Regions from separate parts of the Kitasatospora sp. NPDC004723 genome, predicted to be linked through region 2. Evidence: riboswitches for the same ligand, from Rfam matches in the RefSeq annotation. Region 2 holds a riboswitch; each other region holds the start of a gene.
What was found. Region 2 has a riboswitch for cyclic di-AMP ahead of ABZW10_RS37220 (transglycosylase family protein). Riboswitches for the same ligand answer to the same signal wherever they lie in the genome.
Positions count from the first base shown of each region.

Region 1: another riboswitch for cyclic di-AMP. It lies ahead of ABZW10_RS19135 (peptidoglycan DD-metalloendopeptidase family protein); the one in region 2 lies ahead of ABZW10_RS37220 (transglycosylase family protein).
Region 3: another riboswitch for cyclic di-AMP. It lies ahead of ABZW10_RS08640 (NlpC/P60 family protein); the one in region 2 lies ahead of ABZW10_RS37220 (transglycosylase family protein).

Region 1 is NZ_JBEXJT010000018.1:22,361-27,945, forward strand. It holds gene ABZW10_RS19120 (GNAT family protein) at 17-589, opposite strand; gene ABZW10_RS19125 (hypothetical protein) at 633-1,598, shown strand; gene ABZW10_RS19130 (hypothetical protein) at 1,783-2,232, shown strand; gene ABZW10_RS19135 (peptidoglycan DD-metalloendopeptidase family protein) at 2,303-3,172, opposite strand; cyclic di-AMP (ydaO/yuaA leader) riboswitch at 3,185-3,343, opposite strand; gene ABZW10_RS19140 (YiaA/YiaB family inner membrane protein) at 3,587-3,877, shown strand; gene ABZW10_RS19145 (alpha/beta hydrolase) at 3,999-4,826, shown strand; gene ABZW10_RS19150 (TetR-like C-terminal domain-containing protein) at 4,873-5,442, shown strand; tRNA gene ABZW10_RS19155 (tRNA-Ile) at 5,517-5,585, opposite strand, start outside.
Region 2 is NZ_JBEXJT010000073.1:7,516-13,100, reverse strand. It holds gene ABZW10_RS37235 (MazG family protein) at 1-895, shown strand, start outside; gene ABZW10_RS37230 (SDR family NAD(P)-dependent oxidoreductase) at 950-1,375, opposite strand; gene ABZW10_RS37225 (cytochrome P450) at 1,584-2,870, shown strand; cyclic di-AMP (ydaO/yuaA leader) riboswitch at 3,107-3,250, shown strand; gene ABZW10_RS37220 (transglycosylase family protein) at 3,256-4,188, shown strand; gene eno (phosphopyruvate hydratase) at 4,434-5,585, shown strand, end outside.
Region 3 is NZ_JBEXJT010000005.1:144,976-150,560, forward strand. It holds gene ABZW10_RS08635 (NlpC/P60 family protein) at 1-98, opposite strand, end outside; gene ABZW10_RS08640 (NlpC/P60 family protein) at 347-1,549, opposite strand; cyclic di-AMP (ydaO/yuaA leader) riboswitch at 1,560-1,716, opposite strand; gene ABZW10_RS08645 (NlpC/P60 family protein) at 2,062-3,105, opposite strand; gene ABZW10_RS08650 (NYN domain-containing protein) at 3,316-4,617, opposite strand; gene ABZW10_RS08655 (hypothetical protein) at 4,968-5,222, opposite strand; gene ABZW10_RS08660 (rhomboid family intramembrane serine protease) at 5,425-5,585, shown strand, end outside.

The DNA.
Region 1 (5,585 bases), on a different contig from region 2:
CGAACCGGGGGTGGGGTTATCCCCCGGTCACCGGCTCGTCGTCGGCGAGGAGCGCGTACTGGTAGGCGTCGCGCCAGCCGTCCCGGCGGCGGTAGTCGTGCCGGACCCGGCCCTCCAGCCGGAAGCCCGCCCTGGTCAGCACCCGGATCGAGGCGGCGTTGTCGACGTCCACCCGGGCCTCCAGCCGGTGCAGGCCGAGCGGACCGAAGGCGAGCTCCCGCAGCAGCCCGACCAGCTCGCCCGCGTAACCGAGCCCCCAGACGTCGCGGCGCAGGGCGTAGCCGAGGTGGGCGGCGCGGTGGGGGACGAGACCGAGCGCGGCGTTGCCGATCGGGACGGCGCGGGCCGGGTCGTCGGCGTCGGCGAGGCGGGTGACGGCCAGCCGGTAGACGTCCCGGTGCTCCTTCTCCGCCTCCTCCACGAACTGGGCGACCTGGTCGGCGCAGGTCTGCGGATCCCACGGCGCGAAGGGGAGGTAGCGGGTGGCCTCCGGGTCGCCGAACACCGCGTGCAGCGCGTCCACGTCCTCCGGGGTGTGGTGGAACTCGCGGACGGCCAGCCGGGGACCGGTGAGTCGGACGGGGACCATGGCTCCCGACCCTACCCCCGACCAGCGGTTACGGTTCGTGGTTATGGAAGACGAAGACCTGCGGCTCGCCCCGCGCACCAAGGCCGCCGAACTGCTCGCCTGGGCGGAGGCGACGGGCCACCGGCCGGTCGCCGAGGCCCCGCTGCGGGCGGTGCTGGCGCTGCTGGAGCTGGGCGGGGGCAGGATGCACGACGGCTGGCCCGAACTGACCTCCGCCGCGGTGGAGCACCTGCTGTACGAGCGGCTGTACCTGTACGTCCAGCCGGAGCCGGGACAGGACCCGCTGGCGTACGGCGCGGCGGTGCGGCTGCTGGTCGACCACCAGCGGGCGGCGAAGCGGCTGAACGCCAAGCGGCAGGAGCGGCTGCACGCCGAGGCCGAGTGGCAGGGCGAGGTGGCGGCCGGGCTGCTGCGCCGGGCGGACCTGGTGACCTGGCCCCGGCTGTACACGCTGCTGCTGCGCGCGGACGGGGTGGACACCGGCGACGAGGCTGCGGTGCGGGCCTGGCTGGAGGGGTTCCGGGAGCTGGCGCCGCAGGAGCGGTCGGCGGCCTTCGCGGCGCTGGAGGCGGACGGGCAGCTGGACCCGGTGGACGACGGGGGCTGGGACGGCGGGACCCGGGCGCTGGCGGTCGGGATGGCCACCGACGGCGCGCGGCGGCTGCTGGAGCAGGGGCTGATGCAGCGCAGCTACCGGAACCTGGCGGAGCTGACGGCGCTGGGCCGGCCGATGCCGCAGGAGCTGGCCGGGGACTTCGGGGCGTTCGAGGAGGCCGCGGTCGAGGCCGCGCTGGAGCTGGCCGGCGGGTGGACGGTGCCGGGGCTGCCGCGGCTGCTGGTGGAGGAGTTCCCGGAGCTGGCGCCGGAGCCGGGGCAGGCGGAGATCGACGCCTACCTGGCCGGGCTGGAGCCGGCGGAGGACCCCGAGGGATTCGAGGGATTCGAGGGGCCTGAGGGGTCGGAGGGGCCTGAGGGGCCGGAGGGGTACGAGGGACCCGAGGCGGAGTAGCGACGGCAGGGCACGACCGTGGATTCGAGCCACCGAGAGGTCAATTCCGGTACTCCTCAAGGGATTCGGGGCCGGTCAGGAGTGATGGATCGGGTGCGGTGGAATCATCCGACATGTGAAGCGTGACATATCACACGCGCTCCACGGCTCCTCCTGCCACCGTTTTCGAAGGAGAAAAACCCTGATGAAGCGTTTCGTCGCAGTCCTGGCGGCCGGTACCGCGCTGTCCTCGCTCGGTGTCGCGGGTGCCGCCCAGGCCACCGCGCAGACCACCGGCACGACAGCGAGCACCACGACCACCTCGACCACCACCTGTGCCGACGGCCCCGTCGGTGTACTCCGGAGCCAGGTCTGCGTCACGATCGACGGCACCGGCGTGACGGCCGGCGGCTACACCTCGCCGACCCGTTCCGACTGGACCGCGCAGTCCGCCTCGTACACCCTGACCCTCGGCGTCGTCGGCGGTGCCTCGCTCGGCACCGACACCGGGAGCGGCATCCTCCCGCCCGGCGGGCGCGGCTTCGGCTACCTGGCGGCCACCGCGCCGTGCGGCTCCACCGTCACGGCCACCCTCACGACCACCACCTGGGGCTACGGGACGGCCGCGACCGTCACCGCGCCCGTCACCTGCTGATCCCCGACAGCACCCCGCCCCGCCGGATCGCGTCCGGCGGGGCGGGGTGCTCAGGGTGTCCGGGGCGGCGTCAGGGGGTGACGCCGCGCTGCTCGAACCAGCTCTCCGGGTCGACGGGGGCGCCGCCGCCCGGGCGGACCTCGACGTGCAGGTGCGGGCCGGTGACGTTGCCGGTCGCGCCGACCTTGCCGATCTGCTGGCCGGGGACGACCTTGCCCGAGCCCTTGATGATCGAGGAGAGGTGGCAGTACCAGATCTCGGTGCCGTCGGGCAGGGTCTCGACGATCCGGTAGCCGTAGGCGCCGGCCCAGCCGGCCGAGGTGATGGTGCCCTGGCCGACCGCGTAGACCGGGGTGCCGGTGCCGGCGGCGAAGTCCAGGCCGGTGTGCAGGTGGGCCCAGTAGCGGGCGCTCTGGCCGTAGTGGGCGGAGAGGTTGTAGTCCCGCACCGGCAGCTTGATGGCGGCGAGCTTGGCCTTCTCGGCCTCCTCGGCGACCCGCTTGGCCTCCTCCTGCTGGGCGACCTGGGCGGCGCGCTTGGCCTCGGCCTCCTGGGCGGCCTGGACGCGGGCGTTCTCCTCGGCCGCGGTGCGCTGGCTGTCGGCCTGCTGCTGGATGCGGGCGGCGAGCGCGAGGCCGGGGTCGGCGGAGAGCGCGACCGGCAGTTCGTCGGGCGTCTCGACAGCGGGAGCGGCGGCCGGGGTGGCGGAGGCGAAGCCGGTGGCGCCCAGGGTGGCGGCGACGGCGGTGACGCCGAGCAGCGGAGCGGTGCCGCGGCCCTGCCGGGGCATCCGGTGCCGGCTGGTCTCGGCGGCCGGCGGAGCGGTCTCGTCGGCGGGGCCGCCGAACGGGCCCTGCCCGGTGAACGGGCCGGGGTGGTCGAGCAGCTGGGTACCGGCCGAGGAACCGGACGGGTGTGCCGGGGTATGCGTCGACGCCACGGAGGCGCGCTCCTTTCCTTCCTTCGCGCCTACCGGGTTAGCTGACGGGTTCGGAGCAGGAAGGTCTCCTACGGCCGGGCCTGAGCCTGGCCGATTCACCCCAAGGAACGTGGTTCCCCGGCTCCCTGGCCTGCCCGAAGGCCGGCCGGCGGGATTAGGCGACGGCGCACGGTGCCGTCTGGGTACGGCGTTGCGACCGCGCTGCGTTATCAAACGTTAATCCGAGAGGCCCCCGATTCCAAGCCATCCGTTGGTGACGACCGATACGGACCGGACACCACGCGGTCCGGTGGGCGATTTGGGACGTTTGATGACAACTGACACTACCGAACGTGTCAGGACGTCAACGAACGGCCCCTCACTTGAGTACGCCTACTCATGTGCGGCCGGGCGCCGCGCGGCCATCCTGACGCCATGAGCGCACCGATGCAGTCCCGCACCACGCCTGCGTACTACATCCAGGCCGTGCTGTCCTTCGCCCTCTCCGGCACCGCCCTCGGCGTCGGGATCGCCTTCCTCCCGGTGGAGCCGTGGACCCGGGCGTTCCTCGCCCTCGGCCTGCTCTACACGATCACCTCGACGTTCACCCTCTCCAAGGTGGTCCGGGACCGGCAGGAGACCTCCGAGCTGGTGACCCGGGTCGACCAGGCGCGGCTGGACAAGCTGCTGACCGAGCACGACCCGTTCAAGGTGGAAGGCGTCTGACCGGCCCCGCCGGCGGGACCGGTCGCACGGAGAACGGTCGATAGCTTGACGGCTAAGGCTATTAGCCTTAGCTTTATGGCTATCGGCACGTCGCCGACGATCCCGCCCCAGGAGGCTCCCCATGAACGGCACCCTCGCCCCCGTCACCCGCCACCTCGACCTGCCCGGCGGCCGGATCGCCTTCGACGACACCGAGCGCGGCGAGGGCGCCCCGGTCGTCCTGCTCCCCGGGATGCTCGACAGCCGGGCCGCCTACCGCCACCTGCGCCCGCTGCTGGCCGCCGCCGGCCGCCGGGTGATCACCATGGACCTGCGCGGCTTCGGCGAGTCCTCGATCCTGTGGGACGACTACTCCCCCGCCGCGATCGCCGGTGACGTCCTCGCCCTGCTGGACCACCTGGGCATCGACCGGGCGGTGCTGGCGGGCAACTCCTACACCGGCGCCAGCGTCGTCAAGGCCGCCGGGGACGCCCCCGAGCGGGTCGCCGGCATCGTCCTGATCGACGCCTTCGTCGAGAACGTGCCGCCGGGCGCGCTGCAGCGTCTGGTGGTCGGCGCGATGGGCGCGCTGCTGGTGCGCTCGCCCGCGTTCTGGGGCCTCTACCACCGCAAGGCCGCCTACCCGGGCCCCAAGCCGGCCGACCACGAGGAGTACGTGGCCGGGCTGGTCGCCGCGATGCGCACCCCGGGCCGCCGGACCGCCACCCGCGGCTATGTGCGCGGCGACTCGGCGCCGACCGGCTGGACCGCCGCCGTGCGCTGCCCGGCGCTGGTGGTGATGGGCGCCGAGGACCCCGACTTCTCGAAGCCGGAGCTGGTCGCCGACCGGCAGGCCGCCGCGCTGAACGCGCGCAAGGTGATGATCGAGGGCGCGGGCCACTACCCGATGGCCGACCACCCGCGGGCGACCGCCGACGCCCTGCTGCCCTTCCTCGCCGACCTGGCCTGAGCACCACTGGCCGTCCCGCCCCGCCCCCCCCGCTAGGAGAACCGCTGTGCCCCGAGTCGGACTGACCCCCGAGCAGGTCGTCGGCCACGCCCTCGCCCTCATCGACGAGCAGGGCCCCGAGGCCCTCACCCTGGCCGCCGTGGCCGCCCGCGCCGGGGTCGCCACCCCCTCGCTGTACAAGCACGTCAGCGGCGGCCTGGCCGAACTGCGCCGGCTGGTGGCCGTCCGGGTGACCGAGGAACTGGCCGACCGGCTCGCCGAGGCCGCGCTCGGCCGCAGCGGGGACGCCGCGGTCGCCGCCGTCCTGCGGTCGTACCACGCGTACGCCACCGAGCGCCCGCACCGCTACGCCGCCCTGCCGCAGGCGCCGCAGCCGGACGCGGACCTGGCCGTGGCGGCGGGCCGGCTGGTCGGGGTGATCGTCGCGGTGCTGCGCGAGTACGGGCTGGAGGGCTCCGAGGCGATCCACGCCGCCCGCACCTTCCGCTCGCTGGCCCACGGCTTCGCCGCGCTGTCGACCGGCGGCGCCTTCCAGCTCGCCGAGGACCTCGGGGAGACCCAGGAGCGCATGATCACCGTGCTGACCGCCGGCCTGCGCGGCTGGCCCCGCCCCTGAGCGGCGCCGGCCGGGGGGGCCGGGGAACGCCGAAGGGACCGGAGCGGGATCGCTCCGGTCCCTTCGGGGTGGTGTGGGGCTAACAGGACTTGAACCTGTGGCCTCTTCCTTATCAGGGAAGCGCTCTAACCGTCTGAGCTATA
Region 2 (5,585 bases):
GCCCGCTGTGACGCAGGCCGGCGTCGAGGTCCGGATCGTGACCCCCGGCTCCGCCCCCGCGCTGGCCCGGCTGCTCACCGGGGCCCCGGCCGAGCTGCCCGCCACCGCCGGCCCGACGGTCTGGCTGGGCAGCCCGGACGGCGACCCCGGGCTGACCGACGCGCTGGCCCGCCTCGCCGTCGAGCACGCCGGCGAGGTGCCGGAGATCGAGGTGCTGCCCGGCTCCTACGACCTGCCGGGCGCGCGGCTGCTGGACCTGGTCTCCGTGATGGACCGGCTCCGCTCGCCGGGCGGCTGCCCGTGGGACGCCGAGCAGACCCACGCCAGCCTGGTGAAGTACCTGGTCGAGGAGGCCTACGAGCTGGTCGAGGCGATCGAGGAGGGGGACCGCGACATGCTCCGCGAGGAGCTGGGCGACGTCCTGCTCCAGGTCTTCTTCCACTCCCGGATCGCCGAGGAGCACCCCACCGGCGCCTTCTCGATCGACGACGTGGCGGGCGACATCGTCGACAAGCTGATGTACCGCCACCCGCACGTGTTCGGCGACGCCGAGGCGAGCGGTCCGGCCGAGGTGGAGGCCAGCTGGGAGGCGCTCAAGGCGGCCGAGAAGTCGGAGCGCGAATCGGTGCTGGACGGCGTGCCGGCCGGGCTGCCCTCGCTCGCGTACGCGGCGAAGCTGGTGTCCCGGGTGCGCCGGGCCGGATTCGCGGGCGTGCCGGACGAGCCCTACGAGCTGCCCGCCGACCTCACGGCGGAGTCGGCGGGCCGGCTGCTGCTCGCGGTGGCGCAGCGCGCGCACGACGCCGGGGTCGACGTCGACGCCGCCCTGCGGGCCGCGGCCCGCGGCTACCGGGACGCGGTGCGCGCCGCCGAGGGCCTGAAGCCGGAGGAGTAGCGGTCACGCCCCCGGGCGCCCCACCCCGAACGGCCCCACCCGGACGGCGGCGCCTCAGACGGCGGCGACGTCCTCCACCGGACGGCGCTGCGCCGGGACGACGACCTCGCCGATCGCCTCGCCGACCAGGGCGACGAGTTCGGCGAGCCGCTCCAGGTCGAGGTGGTCGGGCAGGTCGGAGAGGGAGACGATCCGCTCGCCGTCCGGCCCGGCCACGCAGAACAGGTCGATCGGGCCCAGGTGCTTCTCGGCGGTGTCGACCAGCGCGGCGACGTCACTGGGGCGGCGGACGTCGCCGCAGACGCCGACGACCGGGCAGCCCGGCCGGTCGAGCTCGGTGGCGAGGTCCTCGGCGACCCCGGCCTGCTGGTCGGCGATCAGCACGCCGGCGGCGCCCGCCGCGGTGAAGCGGCGGGCGAGGTCCGCCCCCGACCCGCCGGCGAGGACGGTGATCACGACGACCGAACCGGTGACCCGCATGGCCTTGCTCCTCCCTGTGGGCGGCTCCGCACCGTCGCCCACGGACATCTTGCGGAGGATCGTAGGCAGGTCCTGACCCTCCGCAACAGGAATTACCCCTCAGGTGACCAGGCTCACGCCTGCCACGCGGAAGGGCTTCGCCCGGTGCCCCGAGAGCCCGTGTGCACGCCGTGCGGTCACCGGGACACGCCCGGGATACCGTCGACCCATGCCAGCTCAGCCCGCCTCCGCCCGTCCGCCCCTGTTCACCTGGGAGTTCGCCGCCGATCCGTACCCCGCGTACGCGTGGCTGCGCGAGCACGAGCCGGTGCACCGGACCACCCTGCCGAGCGGGGTCGAGGCGTGGCTGGTCACGCGGTACGCGGACGCCCGGCAGGCGCTCGCGGACAGCCGGCTCTCCAAGAACCCGGTGCACCACAGCGAGCAGGCCCACCGCACCGGCCGGGTCGGCATCCCGGGCGAGCGCCAGGCCGATCTGATGACGCACCTGCTGAACATCGACCCGCCGGACCACACCCGGCTGCGCCGGCTGGTGTCCAAGGCGTTCACGCCGCGCCGGGTGGCGGCCTTCGAGCCGCGGGTGCAGCAGCTGACCGACCGGCTGATCGACGGCTTCGCGGCGCGCGGCTCGGCCGACCTCATCCACGAGTTCGCCTTCCCGCTCCCCATCTACGCGATCTGCGACCTGCTCGGGGTGCCGGCCGAGGACCAGGACGACTTCCGGGACTGGGCCGGGATGATGATCCGTCACGGCGGCGGCCGGCGCGGCGGGGTGGGGCGCGCGGTGAAGCGGATGCGGGCGTACCTGGCCGAGCTGATCCACCGCAAGCGGGCCGACCTCGGCGACGACCTGATCTCGGGGCTGATCCGGGCCAGCGACCACGGCGAGCACCTGACCGAGAACGAGGCGGCGGCGATGGCCTTCATCCTCCTGTTCGCCGGTTTCGAGACGACGGTCAACCTGATCGGCAACGGCGTGTACGCGCTGCTGCGCAACCCGGGCCAGCGGGCCCTGCTCCAGGAGTCCGTCGGGCGTGGCGAGAGCGCGCTGCTGGAGACCGGGATCGAGGAACTCCTGCGCTACGACGGGCCGGTGGAGCTGGCCACCTGGCGGTTCGCGACCAGTCCGCTGACCATCGGCGGGGTGGCGATCCCGGTCGGCGACCCGGTGCTGGTGGTGCTCGCGGCGGCGGACCGGGACCCGGCGCGGTTCGCCCACGAGAACACCCTGGACCTGGCCCGCGCGGACAACCCGCACCTGGGTTTCGGGCACGGCATCCACTACTGCATCGGCGCGCCGCTGGCGCGGCTGGAGGGGCGGGCCGCGCTGGCCACCCTGCTGACCCGGCTGCCGGACCTGCGGCTGGCCGCCGACCCCGACGACCTGCGCTGGCGCGGCGGTCTGATCATGCGTGGACTCCGTGAGCTTCCGGTGGAATTCACGCCGGAGAAAGCGCAGCTCGGAGCGGTTCCGGAGGCCGGTTCGGGGAGCTGACGAACCGGCACAACCGGCTGATGGGGACTCTCCGTTGCCCACTTTCAGGGGGTCTGAACCATCCTCAATCCGGACATACCGCCTCGGTTGGTAGGCAATCAATCACATGACGTGATGTTGATGTGATATCTGCGATATGAGCTTGTGATTGCTCTGAAGATCTGTCTACTCTCCGTGGAGTTCGCAGCTGCGAGCCCCGTGCGCGGAACGCCGAGTCCTGCCCGCCGCACCACGGGAAACCGATCAGAACCCTGGGCAGGGGCGGGGGACCCAGGTTTTGCGCCGTCTCCCACGGCTAGGGGTGAAGCCGCCTCCGCGCGGCCGGGCCACCTCCCGGTCCGAACCCGACAGCTCACCTCGCAGGCGTGCGGAGAGGGACCTCTTCATGCTGTTCGTTGGAACCGGTCGTCACCGTCGCCGTACCCAGGCCGAGAAGGCCATCGCCGTCGCCGGTGTCGCCGGCGTCGGGCTGGCGATGCCCATCCTGAGCGCCACCGGCGCCTCCGCCGCCCCGGCCTCCACCTGGGACGCGGTCGCCCAGTGCGAGAGCGGCGGCAACTGGAGCATCAACACCGGCAACGGCTTCTACGGCGGCCTCCAGTTCACCTCCAGCACCTGGAAGGCGTACGGCGGCACCGCCTACGCGCCGCAGGCCAACCAGGCCTCGAAGGGGCAGCAGATCTCGGTCGCCGAGAAGGTCCTCGCCTCGCAGGGCCCGGGCGCCTGGCCGGTCTGCTCCCAGAAGGCGGGCCTGACCAAGGGCGGCGCCCCGGCGGCGGTCGACACCTCGACGGACGCCAAGCCGGCCGCCCCGAAGCCGCAGGCCCAGCAGCAGACCCCGAAGCCCGCCGCCCCGAAGCCGGCCGCCACGCCGCAGGCCCAGCCGCAGCAGCAGGCCGCCAAGCCGCAGGCCCGCCAGTACGCGCCGCAGAGCGCCCAGCAGACCCAGCAGGCCCCGCAGCAGACCCAGCAGCAGGCCCCGCAGGCGCCGGCCTTCTCCGGCAAGGCCGGCTGGGACGCCGACGCCAAGGTGTACTGGTACCAGAACAACGGCGCCTGGTACTGGACCAGCCACCAGAGCGTCTACCAGCAGTACGCCGGCCAGCCGGCCGCCCAGCCCGTCCAGAGCGCCCCCGCCGCGCAGCAGCAGCAGTCGGCCGGCCAGGGCTACACCGTCCGGTCCGGCGACACGCTCGCCGGGATCGCCACCACCCAGGGCGTCTCCGGCGGCTGGCAGGCGCTGTACGACGGCAACCGCGGCACCGTCGGCGGCGACCCGAACCTGATCGTCCCGGGCCAGGTCCTGACCCTCGGCTGACGGCCGGTCCGATCCCGCGGACGGACGGAGGGGGCCGATCGGTCCCCTTCGTCCGCATCCGGGCCCCGCAGGTCGGGCAACCAGGTGAACTACCGGTGGGTAGCACGGCCACACGCTGAGACGGAACCGAGGTCGACGTGGCCCGGACAGCCCGTGCGGTTAGGCTCTGGTCGTAACGACTCCGCAATCGTCCGGCCGACTGCACCCCACCGTCAGCCGAACCTGCTTCCGCTAGGAGATGCCTCGTGCCGTCCATCGATGTCGTCGTCGCTCGTGAGATTCTCGACTCGCGCGGCAACCCCACGGTCGAGGTCGAGGTCGGCCTCGACGACGGCAGCACCGGCCGTGCCGCCGTCCCGTCGGGTGCTTCCACCGGTGCCTTCGAGGCGCTGGAGCTCCGCGACGGTGACAAGAACCGCTACTTCGGCAAGGGCGTGGAGAAGGCCGTCCTGGCCGTCATCGAGCAGATCGGCCCCGAGCTGGTCGGCTACGACGCCACCGAGCAGCGCCTGATCGACCAGGCCATGCTCGACCTGGACGCCACCCCGGACAAGTCCTCGCTCGGCGCCAACGCCATCCTGGGCGTCTCGCTGGCCGTCGCGCACGCCGCCTCCGAGGCCAGCGACCTGCCGCTGTTCCGCTACCTGGGCGGCCCGAACGCGCACGTCCTGCCGGTCCCGATGATGAACATCCTCAACGGCGGCTCGCACGCGGACTCCAACGTCGACATCCAGGAGTTCATGATCGCCCCGATCGGCGCGGAGTCCTTCTCCGAGGCCGTCCGCTGGGGCGTCGAGGTCTACCACACCCTCAAGGGCGTGCTGAAGGAGCGCGGTCTGTCGACCGGCCTGGGCGACGAGGGCGGCTTCGCCCCGAACCTGGACTCCAACCGCGAGGCCCTGGACCTCATCGTCGAGGCCATCCAGAAGGCCGGCTACGTGCCGGGCAAGGACGTCGCGCTGGCCCTGGACGTCGCCTCCTCCGAGTTCTACGAGGACGGCGCCTACCAGTTCGAGGGCAAGGGGCTCTCCTCCGCCGAGCTCATCGAGTACTACGCCGGCCTGGTCGCCGCCTACCCGCTGGTCTCCATTGAGGACCCGCTGGACGAGTCGGACTGGGACGGCTGGAAGGCCATGACCGAGAAGCTGGGCGACAAGGTCCAGCTGGTCGGCGACGACCTGTTCGTCACCAACCCGGCCCGTCTGGCCCGCGGCATCGAGACCGGCACCGCCAACGCGCTGCTGGTGAAGGTCAACCAGATCGGCTCGCTGACCGAGACCCTGGACGCCGTCGAGCTGGCCCAGCGCAACGGCTACCGCTGCATGATGTCGCACCGCTCCGGCGAGACCGAGGACGTCACCATCGCCGACCTGGCCGTCGCCACCAACTGCGGCCAG
Region 3 (5,585 bases), on a different contig from region 2:
GTCGCCACGCCGAGCGCGGTGGTGGCCGCCGCGGTGAACACCAGCGCCCGGGCGAGCGCGTGCGCACCTGACAGCGGGGAACGGCGGTGCACGGCCATGCGACGTCGGCTCCGATCCTGGGCCCGGCCCGCCGCCGCGCCGGGACGGGCGGCGGTCGAAGCGGGCGTCCGGTGGCAGACGTTAGCGAGTCCGGGCAACCGATTCCAAACCCCTCCGAACCCGAATATTCGGACACTAATCGGACGTCAGATCGGTTCGCGGACCGAGCGCCCCGTCGGGCCGGGGAAAGCCGCGGGCCCGGTCCCCCGCGCGGGGGACCGGGCCCGAGGAGCCTGCCGACCGTGGGTCAGAGGCGCACGATGGTGTTGACCGGCATGTTGGAGGCCGACTCGTAGCGGACCGACGCGCCCGGCTTCGGGGCGTGGATGACCTGGCCGCCGCCCACGTAGATGCCCACGTGGTGGCGGTCGCCGTAGAAGATCACCAGGTCGCCGGGCTGGGCCTTGGAGATGTCCGACCCGATCTGGGTACCGGCGGTCGCCTGCGCCTGCGAGGTGCGCGGCAGCGACACGCCCGCCTGGGCGTACGCCCAGCCGGTGAGGCCCGAGCAGTCGAAGGAGTTGGGGCCGGTGGCGCCGTAGACGTACGGCGAGCCGAGCTTGCTCTCGGCGGCGGCGATCGCGGCGGCGGCACGCGAGCCGTTGGCGGCGGGCGCGGCCGGCTTGGCGGCCTCGGCGGCCGGGGCCGACGCGGTCGAGGAGCTCGACGAGCCGGAGGAGCTCGATGAACCCGAGGACGGCGCGCTCAGGTTGCTGCGGTTGTTGTCCCGGGAGGCGCGCTCGGCGTCGGCCTTCTCCTTGGCGGCCTTGGCGGCCTCGGCCTTGGCGGCGTCCGCCTTCGCCTTCGCCTCGGCGGCGGCCTTCTCCTCGGCCGCGCGGATGGCCTGACGCTCCTGCTCGGTGAGCGTGTTGAGCAGGTCCTGGGCCTTCTGCAGCTTGCCCTGGACCTCCTCCTTGGAGGACTTCAGCTGCTGGGTGGTGGCCTCCAGCTCGCCGAGCTTGGCCTGGGTCTCGGTGCGGTCCTGGTCGAGCCTGCGCTGCTGCTCCTGGAGCTCCTTCAGCGCGCCGGACTGGGTGGAGCCGGCCTGGTTCAGGGCGTCGGCCTGGCTGAGGAAGTTGTCCGGGCTGGCGGAGAGCATCAGCTGGACGGTCTGCGAGATGCCGCCCGTGCGGTACTGCTCGCCGGCGATCTCGGAGAGACCACCCTGCGCCTCGATCACCGAGGCCTGCTGACGGGCCACCTTGTCCTGCAGCTCGGCGACCTGCTTCTGCAGCTCCTGCTGCTTGGCCTGGGCGCCGTTGTACTTCTCGGTGGCGACCTCGGCCTGCTCGTTGAGCTGGTCGACCTGCTCCTTGACCTGGTCCTTGGTCGGCGCCGGGTCGGCGTGGGCGCCGGACTGCGCGGAGAGGGCGACGGCAGCGGCGGCGACCCCGGTCAGGATCGAGACACGGGCGCGGCCGGCGGGCTTGGGACGACGATGGGACGCCACGAAGGCGGACTCCTTCTTCCTCATCCGCCTACCGGGTGAGCTGACGGGTTCGGGCGGAAGCGTGCCCTACGACGCCTCACCCGCCGCTCGCGCGGCCGGCCTGGCGCCGATTCACCCCGGAGGAACGTGGTTCCCCGGCTCCGCTCCACAGCGGGCCCCCCGACTGCTGGGTCCTCACTCGAACGGGCGACCCGAAGGCCCCGTCCCACTGCTTCGCGAACTCGGCGGCGAACCCCGCCGCCACCCAGGCTGGGTGATCGACTGTGCGTGGTTCGAGTCACGACCCTAGTAACAGATCCGTGATCCGTTCAAATCCTTGTCAGAAAAAAGCCGGAAGAATGCCCAAGTTCTTTTGTGAATATGACCGACCGTGACCAACCATCCACGTCCGGCTGATCATTTTCCGTCAGACGGTCGAACGGGTGGGCGAAACGCCAACGCCACCCCCGTGCGGAGGTGGCGCTGATCACAGGGGCCCTCGGCGGGCGCCCCGGGCGTGTCGTGCCGGTCCGTCAGACCCGGCGGATCGTGTTGATCTTCATGGCGTCGGCCTTCATCACCTTCACCACGTCACCGGTGTGCGGCGCGTGCACCACCATGCCGTTGCCGATGTACATGCCGACGTGGCTGCGGTCGTCGCGGTAGATGATCAGGTCGCCCGGCTGGGCCTCGGCCAGCGACGGCACCCGGGAGCCGTAGTTGCCCTGCGCCTGCGAGGTGCGCGGCAGCGAGACGCCGGCCTTCCCGTACGCCCAGACCATCAGGCCGGAGCAGTCGAAGGTGCTCGGGCCGGTGGCACCCCAGACGTACGGCGAGCCCTGCTTGCCCATCGCGTTGGAGACCGCGGCGCCGGCCATGCCGCTGGCCTGCGGCAGGCTGCCCAGGTCGGTGCGCTCGTTGCCGCGCGAGGCGCGGTCGGCCTGCTGCTGCGCCGTCTTCAGCGCGGCGCGGTCGGCGGCGCTCAGCGAGTTCAGCAGGTCCTGGGCTTCCTTGAGCTTCTTGTTGACCTCGGCCTTGGACTGGTTCAGGTCCTTGGTGGTGGTGTCCAGCGAGGCCAGGACGGCGGCGGCCTCGGTCTTCTGCTGGTCGAGCCGGCGCTGCTGGTCCTGCAGGCCCTTGAGCGCCTCGGCCTGGCTGGAGCTGGCCTGCTGCACGCTGGAGGCCTTGTCCAGGTAGCCGGACGGGTCCGAGGAGAGCATCAGCTGGACGGACGGGTCGATGCCGCCGGTGCGGTACTGCTCGCCCGCCACCTCGGACAGCCCGGCCTGAAGCTGGGTCATCTGCTCCTGGCCGCGGGCCACCTGGTCCTGCAGCTGGTCGGCCTGCTTGCGCAGCTGGTCGGCGCGCTCCTTGGCGCCGTTGTACCGCTCGGTGGCCTGCTCGGCCTCCTCCTGCAGCTGGTCGATCTGCGCCTTGACGTCGTCCTTCTTGGGCGACGGGCTGGGCGCGGCGTGGGCGGCGACCTGGGCGGAGAGAGCGACCGCGGTCGCAGCGGCAGCGGTGAGCACGGAGACCCGCGCGCGGCTCGGCTGCTTGGGACGGCGGTGGGAGGCCAAGGGACCGGCTCCTTCTTCCAATGGCCTCACCCGAACGGGTGAGAATCCGGAAAATAGGTTTGACGCCAGACCCTAGTGAAGATCCACGATTCGCGCCACTCCCCCGATCGCGTGAACCCGCGCCGCCGATCTGACTTCACAGAACTCGCACAACATTGCCATCAGGGCGCTGACCAGCCGTCATGCCGGCCTGCTCGCGCCCGGGGGCGGTTACGGCCGGGCCAGCCGGTTCAGCAGCAGGACCGATGCGACGGGGCGCGCGCCGGCCTTCCGCACGCCCTCCGCGACCTCCCGGTCGGTGGAGACCACCACCACCGGGCGCCCCTGCGGCTCCGCCCGGACCAGTCGGCGGATCAGCTCGTCCGCCGTCTCCCCGGTCCGGCTGAACCGCACCCGCACCCCGCGCGGCGGCGCCATGATCACCGGCACGTCCAGGTCCTGGCCGTCGAACACACAGGTGACCTCCGCCTGGGTGCGCTGCGCCAGCATCGCCAGCCCGCCCAGCAGCCGGATCCGCTGCTGCTCCAGCGGCAGCGTCGGATAGCCCGTCTTGGTCACGTTGTAGCCGTCCACCACCAGATGGACCTGCGGGATCGCCAGCAGCTGGTCCAGCAGCGCCGGATCGTCCTCGGCCAGGCCGCGCCGCGCCACGTCGTGCGGCGAGGCCGAGCCCGGCTCCACCGCCTCCACCAGGTCCGCCGGGCGGATCTGGGACACCGGCAGCGCCAGCTCCCGCTGGAGCCCCTGCGCCGACTGCAGCACGGTGTCCAGCAGCAGCCGCAGCCGCATGTCCTCGACGCCGCGCCCCTCACGGGCCGACCGGCGCCCCTGCTCGGCGGCGTTCTCCAGCTCCGTGACCCGGTGCCGCAGCCGGCGCGCCTCGCTCTCCGCCGTGTTCCGCTCGGCCGCCGCCTGCGCCCTGACCGCCTCCAGCTCGGCGGCCACCTTACGGGTCTCCGCCTGCGCCCTCCGGGTGTCGCTCTCCAGCGACCGCAGCCTGCGGCGCAGCGAATCCGCCTCCCGGCGGACGTCCTCCGACTCGGCCCGCTGGCGGTCCAGGTCGGCGCGCGCCGCCGAGCGCACCTCGGCCAGCTCGGCCTGCAGCTTCTCCACCAGCCGGGCCGCCTCGGCCGCCGCGCCCTCGGCACCCGCCCGCTCGGCCTCCTCGCCGGCCTCGGCGACCAGCCGGCTCCACCCCGCGGAGCGCACCAGGTAGGCGGCCGCCGCGACGTCCATCGGGTCCGCGGCGCCCGGCACGGTGCCCGACTCCAGGGCCCTGACCAGGTCCGGCTGGCCCAGTCGCAGCCGCTCCGCTATCCGCGACCGGAAGGCCGGCTCCGCCTCCAGCGCCGCCGCCAGCGCGGTCGCCGCGTACTTGGCCCGGCGCGCGGGGGTGAACTTGGCGTACTGGCGCAGCGACTGGGGCAGTTCCGCGAGCGGCAGCCCGCCGAGCGCGTCGGAGGCCAGGCCCACCACACGCCGGCGCACGCCCTCGGGCAGCGGCCGGTCCAGGGTCTCGGCGCCGCCCGTCGCGCTGCCCGCGACGTCCCGGGCCGACCCGTCGACGGCTGCCGCCGGCTCGTCACCGCCGCCCGACTCCTCGCCGGCGGCCGCCTCGGCCGGGGCGTCGGTGCCGGAGGGGGCGGCCCCCGCCGCGTCCGGCGTCCGCGCGTCCACAGCGGGCTGCCGCCCCTGCGGCCCGCCGGGCTCCTTCGCTGCGTCCACCACGTCCTCGGCTCCGATCCTGGTCCAGCGGGGTACGGCCCCCGGCCGCCGCCCCCGTCACACTCGTGCGTTCTCTCTGTATTGTCCTGTGCGGCGGTCGGCCATGCCCCGCACCGCCCGCCGCACGGATCAGGCGGTCAGGCCTGCTCGGCGCCGTCGGCCGCGCCCGGGCGGGCGACCAGTTCGACCTGGTCCACCGCGTTGCACCAGCGGCAGCGCACCGACTCGACGGTCTCGCTGAGCACCTGGGTCTCCTCGACCTTCGACTCGCCGGCCAGGTCGAAGTGGAGGAACTCGGTCACCCGGGCGGTCCGGGTCACGTCGAAGCGGGTCAGGTTGCCGCAGAGCGTGCAGCGCCAGCGCGTCTCGGCGGTCAGGGCGGGGACGGTCATCGGGGGTCCTCTCGGGTGGTCCCTGGGTGGGCTCAGGCGCTCCCCCCGGAGCCCCGGCGTCGGCGGCGGGAGGCGGGATTGCCCGCCCCAAGCCTATTGCCTGGGGCAACCTTCACGGCCACCGGCCGACCGGCCCGCACCGGGTAGCCCACCTGCCGTAACCGCACGGTGGGCGCCGCGTGCCGGAGGGATGCTGGGGCCCATGGCCCTCCCGGTCCTCCCCGACCTCACCGGCGCGCGCCTCGGCCGTCCGGCCGCCGCCGCACCGGCCGTCTGCTACGCGCTGATCGCGCTCAACACCGCGGTCTTCCTGCTCGGACCGGCCGCCGGGCTCAACCCGCTCTACGGCCACGGCCGGGCCCG